DNA from 2 places in the Ruegeria sp. YTSA105 genome. Region 2 is predicted to be linked to the other one. Evidence: riboswitches for the same ligand, from Rfam matches in the RefSeq annotation. Region 2 holds a riboswitch; the other holds the start of a gene.
The links. A riboswitch is a leader RNA that binds a small molecule or an ion and turns the genes downstream of it on or off. The one in region 2 is predicted to bind cobalamin.
Positions count from the first base shown of each region.

Region 1: linked by a shared signal. The riboswitch ahead of AC2FH2_RS11730 (hypothetical protein) and the one ahead of AC2FH2_RS04475 (DUF1636 family protein) in region 2 are both predicted to bind cobalamin.

Region 1 covers NZ_JBXWNE010000008.1:49,020-52,419, forward strand. Annotated here, with positions in the region: gene rsgA (ribosome small subunit-dependent GTPase A) at 1-29, shown strand, start outside; gene AC2FH2_RS11725 (alpha/beta hydrolase family protein) at 51-908, opposite strand; cobalamin riboswitch at 1,048-1,267, shown strand; gene AC2FH2_RS11730 (hypothetical protein) at 1,351-1,755, shown strand; gene AC2FH2_RS11735 (protein-tyrosine phosphatase family protein) at 1,757-2,257, opposite strand; gene AC2FH2_RS11740 (DNA polymerase III subunit gamma/tau) at 2,414-3,400, shown strand, end outside.
Region 2 covers NZ_JBXWNE010000002.1:364,407-367,806, reverse strand. Annotated here, with positions in the region: gene cobN (cobaltochelatase subunit CobN) at 1-318, opposite strand, end outside; gene cobW (cobalamin biosynthesis protein CobW) at 322-1,377, opposite strand; gene AC2FH2_RS04475 (DUF1636 family protein) at 1,380-1,754, opposite strand; cobalamin riboswitch at 1,849-2,055, opposite strand; tRNA gene AC2FH2_RS04470 (tRNA-Cys) at 2,407-2,480, opposite strand; gene AC2FH2_RS04465 (protein-L-isoaspartate O-methyltransferase family protein) at 2,709-3,362, shown strand.

The DNA of each region.
Region 1 (3,400 bases), on a different contig from region 2:
ATGACAAAAAGTCTCGCAACAGACCCTAACGGGGACGGAAAAGCGCGTCTTCAGGCAATCAACCGGGGCCAAAGCGCCTGATTTCTGCGGGCAAAGGCACCGATATGACCGATCTCGGGCACTCCGATCTCTTTCGGAGACAGCAGATGCCGCCGCGCCTTTGGTCCATACAGATCGGCAAGCCGCCAGACAGCGTCTGGCGGCACCATCTGGTCGTCCTCGAAGGTGAACAGGTCCACCGGCGTATTCGATTGCGCCCATCTCGCTTCGGGCAGAGCGTCACCGATCTGCGGCACATAATTCTGCGGCGCCGTGCACCAGCTACGCCATTGCCAATAGACCGGACCAGGCAAATCGGCACCGATCCCCACCGCTTTGCCCGGCAGATAGCCCAGCGCATTCACTGCCAGACGCCCATGCACATGCCAGAACATCCACGCCAGCCCGCGATAGGGCCAGGGATGGTCGGACAGAGTAACCAGCCCCGAACATACACAGATCATCCGGTCGATCTGATCAATGTCTGGCTGCACCGGCCCCAGCAAACCACCAAGGGAATGACCGATGCTCCACTGCAAAGCGTCCGGGAACCGCCTGCGCATCTCAGCCCGTGCGGCGGGCATGTCGACCAAGGCCCAATCCGCCATGGTCACCTCGGAGGTTTTGAGTTTGTCGCGCAGCGAATGCCCGAAATCGCTGTAGTCATAGGTCAAACAGGCAATACCCTGTTCGGCGGCCAGCCAACGGGCAAAATGCTGGTAATATTCGCGCGGCACTGCAGTTGCGCTGTGAATCACCACGGCGACCTTCGGCTCGGTTTCAGGCAGATACAGCCGCGCCGACAGGCTGGCAGAGCCTGAGGCAAAATCAAAGTCCTTAGTCTGGACGCAGGGCGTGGTATCAAGCATGGCGCTTCCGACAAATTCTGAACTACTCGGTTCACTCAACAATCGGCCCGATTTCGGCCACCAGAGTCAAGATTTCATCAAGATGACCAAACGTCCGGTTTGAACCCCAACAGGTGGCTTGACTCGGGGTCTGCATAGCCGCTAGCGATGTGGTGATGGTTCTTGCCCCGGAATTGGGGCGGGATGAAAAGGGAACACGGTGCGGTCTGCCCCGGCGATGCCGGAAAGGGCCAACTCCGCGACTGCCCCCGCAACTGTAAGCGGTGAGCAATGCCGAAATACCACTGGCCCCAGGGCTGGGAAGGTCGGCAAAGCGACGACCCGCAAGTCAGGAGACCTGCCATCGTATCGAAACCGAAACTCGGGCGGGGTGTCCGGGCAGGTCGTCAGCGCGCTGTCACACCTGATCCTCACCCTTCGTCCTGCGCGCGGAGGGCGCATTATGATCTGGAAGACAAAGACACATGAATTCACCGCAACCGTCTGTCAGAGGACCGGGAAACCCTGCCCCGCCCTGGCCCGAATGGCACGCGCCATGGCCGAGGCGATGGCGACGGCAACGCCTGCAGCATCCAAAACATTCGAGGTCGAAGGCACTAGCGATCTGACCCATTGCACCGAAGGCTGCACGGCCCGTTTTCGGGCCCAATCAGAACAGATCAGGGTCTATTGCGGCACCAGTACGGACACGCCGACAGAAATGCTGGACGCCTATGGCGACATGATGTTCGGGCCGGAGTTCATCCAGAAATCCGCTGGTTTTCTGTCAGAACCACCCTGTGCGATGCTCGACGTTTCGACCCTGCCGCCGCGCAGCGACAGTATTCCGTATCAAGTGTCTGCCTGAATCAGGGAAGGGTTCGGGCCGGCAACCCGGCCCAGTCCTTTTGCGCGTCGGTTTCCACCGCGCAGGGCCGCACCGCACGCAACCGCCGAAGCGCTTGGCCAGGCGCTTCGCCGCATTCCACCATTAGCCGCATCACAACCATCCCCGAGCGACCGCACCCACCGCGGCAATGCACCAGCACCTTGCCACCGCTGGCAAGGACATGTTGGGCCGCCTCACTGGCTTGCGGCCAAAGCGCCTCAACCTCAGGCGTGGGGACGCCGAAATCGCGGATTGGAAGGTGAACCCAGGCAATCCGTTCGCACTGCAGGTCCGCCTCGAATGACAGCCCGCCGGAATGCTGGAACTCATCCGAGGTCGTCATCGAGATGACCAGGTCCGGCGCCCAATCCCGGATTACTGCGAAATCCCCAGCATAATCGCCCGTGACACCCGGCAGTGGGCACAGAGCGATCTGCCCTTTGCCCAATCCAAGAGGGTGAATTGCAAAACTCTCCAACACAGCTCCTTTTCCTGCATCACCACATGGGGCTGAAGCCCCTCATGATTTACCGGCTCTGATGCAACTTGCCAAAACGAAATTCCTTTTCGCGCGCGGTGGACGCGGACGGCGGGGGTCTCTACGCTGCAAACCTGACACGAATCCAACAGAGCAGACATGACCGACACGCCCAGCCCCGCCTATCAGGTTCTCGCGCGGAAATACCGCCCGGAAACTTTTGCTGACCTCGTCGGTCAGAACGCAATGGTGCGCACGCTGAAAAACGCGTTCGAGGCCGACCGGATTGCGCAAGCCTTCATCATGACTGGCATCCGCGGCACCGGTAAGACGACCACGGCCCGGATCATCGCCAAGGGCATGAACTGCATCGGTCCTGATGGGCAAGGCAAGCCCACGACCGAACCTTGCGGCCAGTGCGAACATTGCGTCGCCATCATGGAAGGCCGCCATGTCGATGTGATGGAGATGGACGCCGCCAGCCGCACCGGCGTAAATGACATTCGCGAAATCATCGACTCGGTGCGCTATCGTGCCGCCAGTGCGCGCTATAAGATCTACATCATCGACGAAGTTCACATGCTTTCGACCAGCGCGTTCAACGCGCTGCTCAAGACGTTGGAAGAACCTCCTGCGCATGTGAAGTTCATCTTTGCCACGACCGAAATCCGCAAAGTCCCGGTGACTGTTCTGTCGCGGTGCCAACGATTTGACCTGCGCCGGATCGAACCCGAGGACATGATTGGCCTGCTCAATAAGATCGCAGCGGCTGAGAAGGCGCAGATCGCGGAGGATGCCCTGGCGCTGATCACCCGCGCGGCCGAAGGGTCGGCGCGCGACGCAACTTCGCTGCTGGATCAGGCAATCAGCCATGGGGCCGGTGAAACCAGCGCCGATCAGGTGCGCGCGATGCTGGGTCTGGCCGACCGGGGCCGGGTATTGGACTTGATGGAAATGATCCTGCGAGGGGATGCAGCAAGCGCGCTGACTGAATTGGGCGGGCAATATGCCGAAGGGGCCGATCCGCTATCCGTGCTGCGTGACCTGGCCGAAATCACGCACTGGGTTTCGGTTGTGAAGATCACGCCAGACGCAGCCGAGGACCCGACGGTTTCCCCTGATGAACGTGCCCGTGGTCAGCAAATG
Region 2 (3,400 bases):
CAGTGCCAGAACCTGCTGCAATCCGTAGGACCAGTAGGGCACGCCACCGATCAGGCGGATCAGAATGCCTTTGGCGCCCTCCAGCGTCTGCTCGACATAGGTGTCGACAGAAAGCGGGTGCTTCAGCGCCGTTAGATTGGCCAGCCGCAGGGTCGGCATCCGACCTTCGGGTCCACCCCCACGATGCCAGCCTGCCGCGAAAGCGCCAAGGTCACTGTCGGAAAAGGACAGCACCACCAGATCCGCCGGGCTCTGGCCCAGATCGGTCGGGGTCTCCGTTTCCTCTAACCCGTGGCTTTCGCGGAAGACGACGTGCATGGTTTACTCGGCAGCCTCGGTCACACCCACGAGGATTTCGCGGATTTCAGCCTCTTTGATGTCGTCATGCTCGGCGATGACCACCAGACGCGAGCGACGCTCTTCACCTGGCTCCCACGGGCGGTCGTACTGATGACGCACACGGGCCCCGACTGCCTGCACCAAAAGGCGCATGGGTTTGCCGGTAACAGCGGCATAGCCTTTGACCCGCAGGATGTTCAGTTCATTCGCCAGACGTTCGATATTGGCGACCAGCTGGGCCGGATCGGTCTGTTCCGGCAGCTCGACAATGATGCTTTCGAAATCATCATGCTCGTGATCGTGGTGGCCATCGTGATGGCTGGGACGTGCCTCCATGTCATCTTCGGCAGCGGCCTCAAGCCCCAGCACAACACGTACATCCACAGCGCCTTCGGCCACTTCGACCACGGGCAGCGGGCGCGGAGCCTCTGCCGCGATGATTTCCTTGGCCTTGGCGACCCCCTCGGGGCCAGCAAGATCAGGCTTGGTCAGCAGAATGATGTCGGCGCAGGAGATCTGGTCCTCGAACACCTCGGATAGCGGCGTTTCGTGATCAATCGAGTCATCGGCCAGGCGCTGGGCATCCACCGCAGCGACATTCGGGGCAAAGCGACCGGCGGCCACAGCTTCGGCATCGGCCAGAGCAATTACGCCATCCACGGTGATTTTCGAGCGGATATCCGGCCAGTCGAACGCTTTCAGCAGCGGCTTGGGCAGGGCCAAGCCAGAGGTTTCGATCAGAATGTGATCGGGGCGCGGCTCCAGCGCCATCAGCGCCTCGATGGTCGGGATGAAATCATCTGCCACGGTGCAGCAGATGCATCCATTGGCCAATTCCATGATGTTTTCCGCCGGGCAATCGGGGATCGCGCAGGATTTGAGGATATCGCCATCGACGCCAACATCTCCAAACTCGTTGACCACAATGGCCAGGCGCTTGCCCTGCGGGTTCTGCATCAGATGACGCACTAGCGTGGTCTTTCCCGAGCCCAGAAAGCCAGTGATCACAGTGACGGGCAGTTTTTCGAGATTGCTCATATCTAAGCTCCAATCGGGGGAATGCGGGCCGCACAGTTTTTGCGGAAATGTTCAGGACGTTCGCGCCATTTAACGAGGCCATCTTGGGTCGCGAGATATTTGGTCGCACCTTCAACAATGGTCTCGACATGATCGGTTTCATCGAGATGCTCATAGACAAAGGTCCAACGTTCGGGTCCGCCACGCAGCACAATCGAGCAGCCCTGATCGCAATTTGAAAGGCATTCTACTGCCTTCAAAGTGACGCCATCAGGAAGTTCTGCCTGCTCCAACGCCTTGTGCAACAACGCCCCAGGACGATCTGCATCATTCTCGACGGGCAGGCCGCGGCGGCAGGTCGTGCACACCAGCAGTTCAACAGGTGTGGTCTCGGTCATGTCTCTCATCCCCCCAAATCCTCTTCGCGGGGGACGGGGTTTCATGCGGGCCACGTATTGCGACATGGGCCCGACACCGGATCACCCCGTCCGGTTTCAACTTCGGATGTTGGCAGGTCTCCCGGCTTGCGGATGTCAGAGGCTGGCCTCTGGCAGATGTCCCGCCTTCCCGGCCTGTCTGGCCAGTGGCTTTGGGCACCCTCTCCGGTCACGGTCGCGGGGGCGGCTGCGTTTGACGGATGACCGCTGACGCATTCCCTTTTCATCTGCATGTGCAGACACCAACGGATGGGACATGCGGCACGGGCAGGGGGCTTGTCAAGCGCGGCAGACGCACGGAAATCATCGAGAATGGAAAAGCGACCTGCCAATGCCTGTCAGCGGCATGTTTGGTCAGTCAGATGCAAAATGACGGCAGGCGAGTTTGGGCTTTGCGCCTCGAAGATATCCAGACGAAAGGATTCGCGGGCCCGTTACTTCAAAGGGCATATCGCGTGGATTCGATAGAGCGGTCAAATTTACCGGCCGAGCCAGTGAGTTCACCGCCTTCTGATCAATCCGGTGTCAAGCTTCACTCAGCAGAGCACTGCCGTAGCGAGACGGCATGTCGCAGGCTCGAAAAGCCGAATGCGAAGCAACTGTTTGAAAGTATTGGAGGCGAGTACCGGAATCGAACCGGTGTACACGGATTTGCAATCCGCTGCGTCACCACTCCGCCAACTCGCCTTTTCAAGTAATATCAAATACTTGCCGTGGTGTGACAGGCGTTTTAGCAGCTTTAATCCGGGGCGTCCAGTGGGTTCGGTCTAAATTTGAGGAACTGAAAATTGGATCACCCATTCGGATCACTCTAAAATCTTCACGACAGACGAAAGTTTCCGCTTGCGGGCCGTTGCTGGTTTGCCCGGGATGTGGCACAAACCCATCAACCTTGGGAAATGAATGAGCGATCCAATGACAGATTTCGCAGCCCGCCGCCGCACCATGGTCGATACGCAGGTCCGGCCTTCGGACGTTACCAAGTTCCCGATCATTGATGCCATGCTGTCCGTCAAGCGCGAGAATTTTGTGCCAGACGCGCAACGCGAAGCCGCCTATGTCGAGGGTTTGATAGAACTTGAGGCTGGACGCTACATTCTGGAACCGAGAACACTGGCCAAGATGTTGGATGTGCTGAACATTACCAATGATGAGGTTGTTCTGGATATTGCTCCGGCGCTGGGATATTCGACGGCTGTTGCAGCCCGTATGGCGCAGTTGGTCGTAGCGGTGGAAGCGGATGAAGCGCTAGCTGCCGAAGCGCAAACGCTGCTGATGGAGGCTGACGCGGATAATGTGGTTGTTCACGTGGGGCCGCTGGATGAGGGCGCTGCCGAGCATGGGCCTTATGACGTGGTCATGATCCAGGGCGGTGTAGAAGAGGTTCCGTCTGCATTGATTGACCAGCTTAAGGATCATGGGCGTATCGCCTGCCTGTTCATGGAAGGTGATCTTGGGACCGTCCGTATAGGCCACAAATCAGGCGATCGCGTTACCTGGCGCCAGGCATTCAACGCAAGTGCACCAGTTCTGAAGGCTTTCTCGGCCGAGAGTGCATTTTCGCTATAGTCGGCGGGCAGATATATCTGCTGCCTTGATTAGTTCAA